DNA from 2 places in the Psychromonas sp. MME2 genome. Region 1 is predicted to be linked to the other one. Evidence: predicted binding sites of a transcription regulator. Region 1 holds the regulator's gene; the other holds the start of a gene.
What was found. Region 1 encodes sigma-54, which starts transcription at its own class of promoters, with help from an activator protein. Its sites were predicted from a motif close to GTTGGCACGNNNNTNGNNT; they were not measured.
Positions count from the first base shown of each region.

Region 2: AB1A03_RS06065 (P-II family nitrogen regulator) is a predicted target of sigma-54. The motif match lies at 2,799-2,817, and genes of this name have one in related genera.

Region 1 is NZ_JBEWXI010000012.1:199,139-205,031, reverse strand. It holds gene lptA (lipopolysaccharide transport periplasmic protein LptA) at 1-133, shown strand, start outside; gene lptB (LPS export ABC transporter ATP-binding protein) at 139-864, shown strand; gene AB1A03_RS11220 (RNA polymerase factor sigma-54) at 903-2,351, shown strand; gene ptsN (PTS IIA-like nitrogen regulatory protein PtsN) at 2,453-2,899, shown strand; partial or broken gene rapZ (RNase adapter RapZ) at 2,938-3,785, shown strand; gene AB1A03_RS11205 (HPr family phosphocarrier protein) at 3,786-4,061, shown strand; gene mgtE (magnesium transporter) at 4,074-5,435, shown strand; gene glgC (glucose-1-phosphate adenylyltransferase) at 5,804-5,893, shown strand, end outside.
Region 2 is NZ_JBEWXI010000006.1:19,318-25,210, forward strand. It holds gene lipA (lipoyl synthase) at 1-253, opposite strand, end outside; gene lipB (lipoyl(octanoyl) transferase LipB) at 253-894, opposite strand; gene ybeD (DUF493 family protein YbeD) at 910-1,179, opposite strand; gene AB1A03_RS06060 (serine hydrolase) at 1,252-2,409, opposite strand; gene AB1A03_RS06065 (P-II family nitrogen regulator) at 2,929-3,267, shown strand; gene AB1A03_RS06070 (ammonium transporter AmtB) at 3,300-4,517, shown strand; gene glgA (glycogen synthase GlgA) at 4,609-5,893, opposite strand, start outside.

The DNA.
Region 1 (5,893 bases):
CAATAATGAAGAGTTAACGGTGAGCACGGGTCAAGCTGCAACTGATCGTGTTAACACGGTATTTTTACCCGCACAATTTGAAAATAAAAACACATCGACCTCGGACGACAAAACCATAGAAAAAGAAGAATAGATAGAATGGCAGAATTAATTGCACAAGGTTTAGTGAAAAGCTACAAAGGTCGCACGGTAGTTAATGGTGTTAGCTTAACCGTGAAAACAGGTGAAATTGTCGGTTTACTTGGCCCTAACGGCGCGGGTAAAACAACCTCTTTTTACATGGTGGTGGGTTTAGTAAAACAAGATGAAGGTAAAATAACCATTGATGATGAAGATATTTCTCATCATCCCATGCATATTCGAGCACAAAAAGGGATCGGTTACCTCCCTCAGGAGGCCTCTATATTTCGTCGTTTAACGGTAAGCGAAAATATCATGGGCATTTTACAAATTCGTAAAGAGTTAACGGCAGCACAGCGCGAAGATAAGCTAGAGACCCTATTACAAGAGTTTCATATCACCCACATTCGCCACAGCAAAGGGATGAGCTTATCCGGTGGTGAGCGTCGCAGGGTAGAGATAGCCCGAGCGCTTGCTACAGAGCCAAAATTCATATTACTAGATGAACCCTTTGCCGGTGTGGATCCCATTTCAGTTATCGACATAAAAAATATTATTCAGCAGTTGCGTGACCGCGGTTTGGGCGTATTAATTACCGACCATAACGTTCGAGAAACCTTAGATGTCTGCCAACACTCGTACATTGTTAGTCATGGTGAAATTATTGCAGTTGGCACACAGCAAGAAATATTAGAGAATGACCATGTAAAACAGGTCTACTTGGGTGAAGAGTTTAGACTTTAATTAATCACCTTATTTGCGTAAGAGGAAGAGATACTTTGATAAAACAGGGTTTACAATTGAAAATGGGTCAGCAGCTTGCTATGACCCCTCAATTACAACAAGCTATTAAATTATTACAACTCTCTACACTTGATTTACAGCAAGAAATTCAAAATGTGCTGGATGAAAATCCGCTACTTCAACAAGACGATGAAAGTGGTATTGCAGAGGTAAGTAGCGAACAAAAAGATAGTAGCGACATGGACACATCGGAGGCGTTAACTCAACAGGAGTTCTCCGATGATTTGCCTATTGAAAATAGCTGGGAAGAGTCATTCACTGCACCACCAACAACGTCAGTCTCCTCTGGCACAGTCAATTATGAAGGTGAAGATACTGTCTATCAAGGCGAATCTTCAGATACATTACAAGACCACTTAATCTGGCAGATGCAGTTGACGCCATTTACAGATACAGACCAGCTCATTGCTACCGCAATTATCGATTCCATTGATGAATCCGGCTATTTAACCACTAGCTGCAGAGATATCTTAGAAAGTTTAAATGATGAACTAACGGATCTAGAGTTAGATGAAGTGGAAGCGGTACTAAAACGTATCCAACATTTTGATCCGCTTGGTGTGGCAGCTCGGTCCACACAAGAGTGTTTGCAAATACAACTAAAACATCTGTCAGAACAAACACAATGGCGCAGCGAAGCATTAATGATTCTTGATTTGCATATGGATTTACTGGCTAATCGAGATTACCGAACATTAGCAAGAAAAACTAAACTAAAAGAGAGTGAATTAGGTGAAGTAATGCGCCTTATTCAGAGTCTAGAGCCTCGTCCTGGCAATCAACTCGAAGAGAGTAAAGCACAATATATCGTACCCGATGTTTACGTTAAAAAAATTGCAGGGCAGTGGCGTGTTTCTTTAAACCCTGATTGCAATCCACACTTATCGATTAATCAGCAATATGCCGATTTATGTAAATCTAATATCAGTAAAACAGATTCACAATTTATTAAAGGTCACTTACAAGAAGCTAAATGGTTCATTAAAAGCTTAGAGAGTCGAAATGAGACACTGCTAAAGGTTTCCAATTGTATCGTCCAACAACAGCAAGCTTTTTTCGAGTATGGTGATGAAGCAATGAAACCGATGGTGTTAAATGATGTAGCACTAGAGGTTGAAATGCATGAATCAACGATTTCTCGGGTGACTACGCAGAAGTTTATGCACACCCCTAGAGGGATTTATGAGCTCAAATTTTTCTTTTCTAGCCATGTCGCCACTGAAAGTGGTGGAGAGTGTTCATCGACAGCCATTCGCGCATTAATCAAGAAGCTAGTAACAGCAGAATCACCAAATAAACCTTTAAGTGATAATAAAATAACTCAGTTACTCGAAGAGCAAGGTATTAAAGTCGCACGTAGAACCATTGCAAAATATAGAGAATCATTAGGTATACCGCCATCAAATCAGCGTAAACAGTTGCTATAGACTTGATTAAGATTAAAAAATGACTATTTGTTAATAGTCATTCAAGAAGAACCTGCTAGAATTGCGCGCTAATTTTATGGATCGTAAACAGAATATATAATATGAAAATATCGACTTTATTAACTCAAGACTCCGTTTTCAGCAAGGTAAACTGTACAAGTAAAAAAGGCGCACTAGAAAAAATTAGCCATATCGCGGCTGAAAAACTAGGCATTGACGCACAAACGTTATTTAACGATTTAATTGCGCGTGAAAAAATAGGGTCAACGGGGGTCGGAAGCGGCATTGCAATCCCACATGTAAAAATTGATACATCGTTGCCCGCTACAGCCGTTTTTTTACAATGTGATACAGCCATTGATTACGATGCTTACGATGGTAATAATGTCGACCTTTTATTTGCTATTTTTGTTCCTGAAGATAAATGCCAAGAGTACCTAGTTGCACTCTCTGAAATTAGCAAAAAATTATTAGATAAACCATTTCTGCGTCAATTGAGAACGGCAGATTCAGACGAAGCCTTGTTTAAATTACTACAATCAGAGTAGTTAACATAGGACAGAGTCAATAACTAGTTGGGATTAGCATGAAATTAATAATTATTAGTGGACGCTCAGGCTCAGGAAAAACGATCGCGTTACATGTACTTGAAGATTTAGGTTATAACTGCATCGATGGTGTCCCATACCAACTCCTTGAACAATTACTTGATAGCGTTGATCCCAGCAATAATAAAGTTGCGATCAGCTTAGATATTCGCAACTTGCCTCACGACATAGCCGCTATAGAAACGTTGCTTGCTGCATTACAGAATAAAATTGAAGTAGAAATAATTTATCTCGATGCCATGACCAGCGCTTTAATCCGCCGTTATAGTGAAACAAGGCGCCTGCATCCATTATCTAAACGCAAATTATCCTTATCGCAAGCGCTAGACCTAGAACAAGAGCTACTACTTCCCATAAAGAATATAGCCTCATTAACGATTGATACCACAACGTTATCGATTCACAATCTCAACGAACATCTAAAACTTCACTTACAAGGTTCAACTAAAAGTAACTTATTGATTATTTTCCAATCTTTTGGCTTTAAATATAAGGTCCCGGAAGATGCTGATTATATGTTTGATGTACGCTTTTTACCCAACCCTCATTGGATACCAGAACTGCAAGAACACACTGGCCTTGAAAAGCCAGTTAAAGATTACCTGCGTAGCCAGCCTATGGTCGAGCAGACCATCAATCAAATAGAAAATCTATTCCACTCTTGGTTACCCTACCTTGAAACGAATAACCGAAATTACGTCACGATTGCGATTGGTTGTACTGGAGGGAAACACCGTTCGTCTATGTCACTGAGCAAATAGCGGCACGTTTTAAACCTCACTACCAAGTGCAAATTGAACATAAATGTTTAAAAGGCAATAAATAAATGGCTATCATTAATCAAACAATTACAATACAGAATAAACTTGGCCTGCATACACGAGCAACCATAAAATTGGTTGAATTAGTAAACTCTTTTGATGCCACCATCACCATTAAGCATCAAGGAAAACAGGCCGATGCTGATAGTGTGTTGGGATTGTTGGTGTTAGAAACCTGTTATGGTCAAGAGATAGAGATTATTGCCCAAGGTAATCAAGCAGAGCAAGCAATGAGTGCAGTTACAAAGTTAATAGAAGATAAATTTTTCGAAGAAGAATAAAGGAGTTAGGCAATGCTGGAAAATACAGATGTACAAAATGCTCAGCAACGCCTTCAAGAAGTTAATCAAGCAGTAGAAAGTGGCATGTTTGTCCGTGCACGCAGCATCCTTGATAAAATGGCTGCCTGTGACATCGCTTTACTACTGGAGTCCTCCCCTCCTTCCCACCGTAAAGTGCTTTGGAATTTAACCGACCATGACCAACATGGTGAAATTTTAGAAGAATTAAATGAAGATGCTAAAGATGGCATTATCAATTTAATGGGTGCCGCTAATCTTGTAGCCGCCACAGAAGGGATGGATACCGATGATCTCGCCTACATACTAAGGGGCATTCCAGATAGCCTCTATCAAGCCGTCTTACAGAAGATGGACAAGCAAGATAGACACCGTGTAGAACAAGCATTGGCTTACCCTGAGGATACCGCTGGTTCGTTAATGAACACCGACACGATCACGCTAAGAGCGGATGTCTCTATTGATGTTGTTTTACGTTATTTACGCCTCAAAGGGGAATTACCAGAAGCAACCGACACCTTATATGTGGTCAATGAAGACGACCAATTAATTGGTGATGTACCACTATCGACTCTACTTACCGTTGATCCAAGTCTGTCTGTTGAACAGGTAATGAATGATCAAACCGAAGCGTTATCGGTAGAACTCGATGAAGGTGAAATAGCTAAATTATTCGAACGTCATGACTGGATATCCGCGCCTGTTATCGATGCCAACAAACACCTTCTTGGTCGAATCACTATCGATGATGTTGTTGATATTATTCGTGAAAATGCCGAACACTCGATGATGGGTATGGCTGGTATGGACGATGATGAAGATACATTTGCCGCGATAATTCCCAGTGCTAAACGACGTACTGTTTGGTTATCGGTTAATCTAATGGCCGCCTTTGTTGCCGCTTCCGTATCTAATATGTTTGAAGCGACCTTAGAACAAATGGCCACTCTTGCCGTCTTAATGACGATTGTCCCTAGCATGGGGGGGATCGCGGGTAATCAAACATTAGCATTGGTTATCCGTGGTATTGCCGTTGGCCATATAAGTGACAATAACACGCGCTGGCTAATTGGCAAAGAAGCCGCTATCGGATTGCTTAATGGTATTGTTTGGGCAATTTTAGTCGCTTCTGCCGTCGCTATTTGGAAAGATGATATACGTGTTGCCTTTATCATTGCTGGCGCAATGTTCATTAATCTCTCTGTAGCCGGTATCGCTGGCGTGACGATCCCTCTATTAATGCATAAATATAAAATTGATCCGGCATTAGCAGGCGGAATGGCATTAACAACCGTTACCGATGTCATCGGGTTATTCTCCTTCCTCGGCATGGCAACATTAGTACTACGACATTAACCCCCCAGTAATGCTCATGGTTCTTCACGAGCATTACTATGATCACTTTTCCCATCTAATCTATAACCTTTATAGTGCAAGGATTTATACACTTGCCTCAAAGTGGTGCTTAATAGATTCTATTTTTATTTTATCCCTTATTTTTCAATACATTAACAACTGGCATAAAGCTTGAAGTTGAAAACTATTAATAATAAATAATTAAATAACACGTATATAAAAATCAAACGTTCCCTTTGCGACACAGAAAATGAAAAACTCAGTTAATTTAAGCAGTAAAACAGATCAGCTATCTATTCTAATCGGCACAACATCAGTTTCCGATTAATATATTATTTAATGACGCTAATAACCAAGGAGAGTGTGCAATGCAAAATGTCTTAACAGTAGTTTTAGCGGGTGGAATGGGCTCAAGATTATCACCACTAACGGATAATAGAGCCAAGCCTGCAGTCCCT
Region 2 (5,893 bases), on a different contig from region 1:
TACCGTGATTAAAACACTCATTTAGGTTAGGGCAGGATGCTTCTTCACAAACAGAATGGAGTTTGTTTTTTCGTAGCGCTGCTTTGATCTCATTAACTCGGCTATTATCTGATTTGAGTTTGATTTTCATCCATGAGGGCTTTTTCAATGCAGTGCGACTATCCGTAGGAATCACTTTGATTGGGATATGAGAAAGCTTATCGGCATCACGTAGTTTTTTTCCTGGGGTTAACTGGCTTGGTTTATTGCTCATCAAAAACTCTCTATCTGTGAATAGTTTAATTGTGTGGTTAATTTATCAAGAAGCAGTGGGGCTAACTTATCTACACCTAGCATTATTCCTTCATTGCAACATTGTGTCATCTCTAGCCCGGCATATCCGCAGGGGTTTATTGCAAGAAAAGGGGATAGATCCATATCGATGTTTAATGCTAAACCATGAAAAGAACAGCCTTTACGAATTTTTAATCCAAGCGAGGCAATTTTTTTTCCTTTAACGTAAACACCTGGCGCATCGGGTTTTGCCTCTGCTAACACATGGTAATCAGCTAATAAATCAATAATGCTTTGTTCAATCCCCGATACTAATGTGCGAATATTAAATGCTTTGCGGCGAATATCAATGAGCAAGTAGGCGATGAGTTGCCCTGGGCCATGATAGGTTACTTGCCCCCCTCGGTCGCTTTCTACAATGGGAATGTTAGTTTCTTTTAATAGGTGCTCCGCTTTACCCGCTCTTCCTTGAGTAAATACGGGGGGGTGTTCTACTAGCCATATCTCATCTATGCTGTTTTTATCACGTTGCTCTGTAAACTCACTCATTGCTTGCCATATTTTTTGATATGGCTGTAAACCTAGATAGCGAACGCAAAGTTGTTGATTGATATCAGTCATTTTATAGCACGCAGATTAAAGAATGTAACGAACCAGTTCAAGGCTATTTAATTCAGTATAAATCGTTTCAATATGTTCTTTGCTTGTCACGATAACCGGGATACTTAATGCGTGATAATTACCCTTTGAGCTTGGGGTGACACGTGGAGAATAGTCGCCCGGTGCGTGTTTTTGCAATACAGTCACGACATCATCGATTAATTTAGGATCTGCGACTCCCATAACTTTAAACGCTAAACTACATGGAAATTCTAATAGTTGGTCGAAATTGGTATTTAATGCCATTGGCACCTCCAAAAATAAAAAAGAAAATGAGGTGTATCGCCCCATTTTCTGTATGAATGGTGAAAGTTACTATTAACCAAACCAACCGATAAATAATAATTTAATGTAATCAATGAGGCGACTGAATAATCCACCTTCTTCTACTGTCTCTAAGGCCACTAAGTTATAGCTGGCAATAGACTCGTCATCCACGGAATAGTTTACTTGGCCAACCACATCCCCTTTTTGGATCGGTGCACGTAACTCATCGTTTATAACAAAATCGGCCTTAAGATTTTTAGCTTGGCCTCTTTGTAATGTGATTGTTGTATCAACATTAACCCCTAAGCCGATCATCTCTCTATTCCCCATCCAAACACGTTCAGTGGCAAGTTGATCTCCTGCATTATATGGCGTTAATGTTTCAAAAAATCGGAATCCCCAGTTAAGTAATTTCTTACTTTCAACTTTACGTGCATCTTCAGATTTAGTTCCCATGACGACGCTAATTAAACGCATGCCATCTTTCGTTGCTGAAGAAACTAAGCTATATCCTGCATCGCTGGTGTGACCTGTTTTTATACCGTCAACATTTAAGCTTTTATCCCATAGAAGCCCATTGCGGTTGTATTGTAAGATACCGTTATACTTAAATGATTTCTCGCTGTAAATTTTGTACTCATCAGGCACGTCAGCGATCAATGCTTTGGCGAGTATCGCCATATCATGAGCACTGGTATAATGGTCCTCTGAATGTAAACCGTGGCTATTAACGAAATGTGTATTTGTCATGCCTAATTGCGCTGCCCATGAGTTCATTAGGTCAGCAAAAGCACTTTCACTTCCTGCGATATGTTCAGCCATTGCAACACAGGCATCATTGCCAGATTGTATAATAATACCGCGATTAAGATCTTCAACACTAACTTCTTTACCCACTTCAATAAACATCTTTGAAGAGTCTGGGAAATTTTTAGACCATGCTTTTTCTGAGATGATTACTTTATCTGTCGGATTTAAGTTTCCTGATTTTAACTCTTGACCAATAATGAAACTGGTCATCATTTTAGTCAAGCTTGCTGGGGCTAATCTTTCTTCACCGTTACTTTCTGAGAGTATTTTTCCTGAATCATAATCGATCAACAAATAAGCTTTTGCAGAAATAGCGGGGGCATTTGGAACCACCTGTGGAGCTGCGAACGCATTAAAACTTAATATGCAAGTGATTAACAGTAGGCCTATTTTTTTCATCGGTTTTACCTTTGAATAGTTATATGAATGTCATAAGTGTAAATTAATGGTGATGATAGCAGATGCTTTAGTGTGAGGCTAAATGATTTATCTTTTAGCCTCTCCTCATGATTAAAATAATCTTAGCGGTGTATTTTATGCTATCTATCTATATTTGCCTATGCACTGCAATTGTGCAATTACAATATTAACGAATGTATCAATATAGTAACTGTTTTCATTGAAATTTTTTTGTCTTTATTAAGTTTATTTATTATGCAAATGCATGTTGTTGCTGAATTGTTACTAACTTGGTGCATAACTCTTTTTTGATGGTTCAATATGGTGCGAAATATGATGTTGCATTCCTTTGTTTTTGATTAAGTTGTTGTTATTTAATGGTTTTTAACTTTGGCATGCTATTTGTATTTGTAGTCGTAAGTTATCAATTTTTAGTTATGTGTCAGTTGGGTTGTTCACCATGATGTTTGACTAACACATTTAATGTTCGATTTAATTTTCAATAAAAAAGGAATTATCATGAAAATGTTAACCGCAATAATTAAACCATTTAAATTAGATGAAGTACGCGAAGCAATCATGAATGCAGGTATTGCCGGCGTTACTGTTTCTGAAGTGAAAGGGTTTGGTCGTCAAAAGGGGCATACAGAATTGTACCGTGGCGCAGAATACCAAGTCGATTTTTTACCAAAAGTAAAATTGGAGATAGCGGTAAAAGATGAAGAGGTAGACATCTTAGTGGAAGCAATCACAAGTGCTGCTAATACAGGGAAAGTGGGCGACGGTAAAATATTCATCCAATCACTTGAGCAAGTAGTGCGTATTCGTACCGGTGAGCTCGATGATGAAGCACTTTAATTTAGTTTAAGAATTTAAAGAAGGGAATTATTATGGAAAATACAGTAACAGAACTTAGATTTGCGCTTGATACCTTTTATTTTTTAATATCGGGTGTCTTGGTTATGTGGATGGCTGCGGGATTTGCCATGTTAGAAGCTGGACTTGTTCGCTCTAAAAATACCACTGAGATTTTAACTAAAAATATCGTGCTATATGCTATTGCTTGTACGATGTTTTTATTAGTTGGTTATAACATTATGTATGTTGATAACGCTGCCGGTGGGTGGTTGCCATCATTAGGTGGATTGATTGGCACGCAGGCTGCTGATGCAGACCATTCTCTTGAGTCCGACTTCTTCTTCCAAGTGGTTTTCGTGGCAACGGCGATGTCAATTGTATCGGGTGCCGTGGCTGAGCGTATGAAGCTTTGGGCATTTTTAATCTTCTCTATTTTCTTAACTGGCTTTATTTATCCAATGGAAGGTTACTGGACATGGGGCGGTGGCTTTTTAAGTGAAGCTGGTTTTAGTGATTTTGCTGGTTCAGGTATCGTACATATGGCGGGTGCAGCTGCCGCATTAGCAGCCGTGATCCTACTTGGTGCACGTAAAGGCAAATTTGGTAAGGATGGTTCAATTCACCCAATTCCAGGTTCAAACATGCCACTTGCAACATTAGGTACACTTATTCTATGGATGGGTTGGTTTGGTTTCAACGGTGGTTCGCAACTCGCATTGTCAAATGCTGAAAATGCAACTGCAGTGGGTCTTATCTTTGTTAATACCAATGCAGCAGCAGCAACGGGCGCAATTGCAGCAATGTTGGTCAGTAAAGTAAGATGGGGTAAAGCAGATTTAACTATGATTCTAAATGGTGCATTAGCTGGGTTAGTTGCTATTACGGCGGATCCTCTTTCTCCAACACCTCTATTTTCAGCAGGCATTGGTGCAGTTGCAGGTATCCTAGTTGTATATAGCATTACAATGTTTGATAAATTAAAGTTAGACGATCCAGTGGGTGCATTATCAGTACATGGTGTGTGTGGTCTATTTGGTCTGTTAGTTGTACCGATGAACAATGAAGGTGCATCATTTGCTAGCCAGTTATATGGTGCTGCAGTTATCTTTGGTTTTGTCTTTATTGCTTCTTGGATTGTTTGGGCGATTATCAAAGTAACCATGGGTATCCGCGTTAGCGCAGAAGAAGAAGAAACGGGTATGGATTTACACGATTGTGGTGTTGAAGCTTATCCTGAGTTTACAAAGTAATTAAATAAATAATAATAAACAGGTTATAACTTTTTGCCCCTGACTTATCCTTGAGTCAGGGGCTTTTTCTTTTAATAAATAGGAGTTGCTATTATATCTTATGGGAAAAAAGGGCGTTGTAATAAAGGTGTTGATAATGTCTAGCGGCATCAGACCAATAAAAATGGCTGCGCATCGCCTGTTGTTTTAAACGTTGTAGCTCTTCCGGGTGCTCGATGTAGAGTAGCAATACACGACGTAATAAATTCAACAGTTGATTTGGGTTTATATCATGAAACATAAAACCATTTGCGTTGTCAGGATCTTGGTCATAGTCGATGACGGTATCTTTTAATCCACCTACACCTCGCACGATAGGAAGAGTCCCATACGCTAAGCTGTAGAGTTGGTTTAGACCACAGGGCTCAAAAATGGATGGCATGAGGAAAAAGTCAGCACCGGCTTCTATCATATGTGAAAGCCTATCACTGTAGGCATCAATAAATTTGAATTTATCGGGGTAATGTTTGGCGATTGCGCTTAGGTGGCCTGTAATCCCTGGATCGCCTGAACCTATAATCACCAATTGTACGTTATGTTTTAAAAAGCGATCCAGCATTGGTATTATTAAACCAAAACCTTTTTGATCTGTTAAGCGACATATCATCCCAAATAACGGGTTGTCATTGACAGGCAAACCCACTTTATTTTGTAGCGATTTTTTGCATAATGCTTTGCCTGTGAGATCATCTGCGGAGAAATTATCTGTAATCAAATTGTCGCTTTGAGGGTTCCAATCTAGGTAATCGCAACCATTTAGTATACCTTCAAAATCATGCATACGAGCAATAAAATGTTCTGACATTCCATGCGAACCAAGTACGGTTAATAGTTCACTGGCATAGTTAGGACTAACTGTATTAATTTTATCGCTGTAGGTAACACCGACTTTCAAGTAATTAATATAATTATAATTCTCTAAAACTCGTTCATCCATGCAAGCGCTTATTTCTGGTATTAAGTTAAGTTGAGACTTATCAAAAATACCTTGATAACAGGCGTTATGTGTTGTGAGCACTGTTTTCGTGAAAGTAAAACGAGAGCTATCATGGTAACGCGTTTTTAGTAAATAAGGGACTAAGCCTGTATGCCAATCGTTACAATGGATGATATCGGGGGTATAGTCACACGCTTCGCAAGTTTGCAACGCAGCGAGGGCAAAAAAAGCAAAACGCTCTCCATTATCAGGGTAAGCCTTATTCTCTTCTCCGTATAATCCGAGGCGATCAAAGTAATGCGCGTTATCAATGGCTAATACTTCAATACCATCTAAATGAAGAGACTGTACATTAAATTTAACATCGGGACGACAGGCATCGGTATTTAATGTTAAGGAG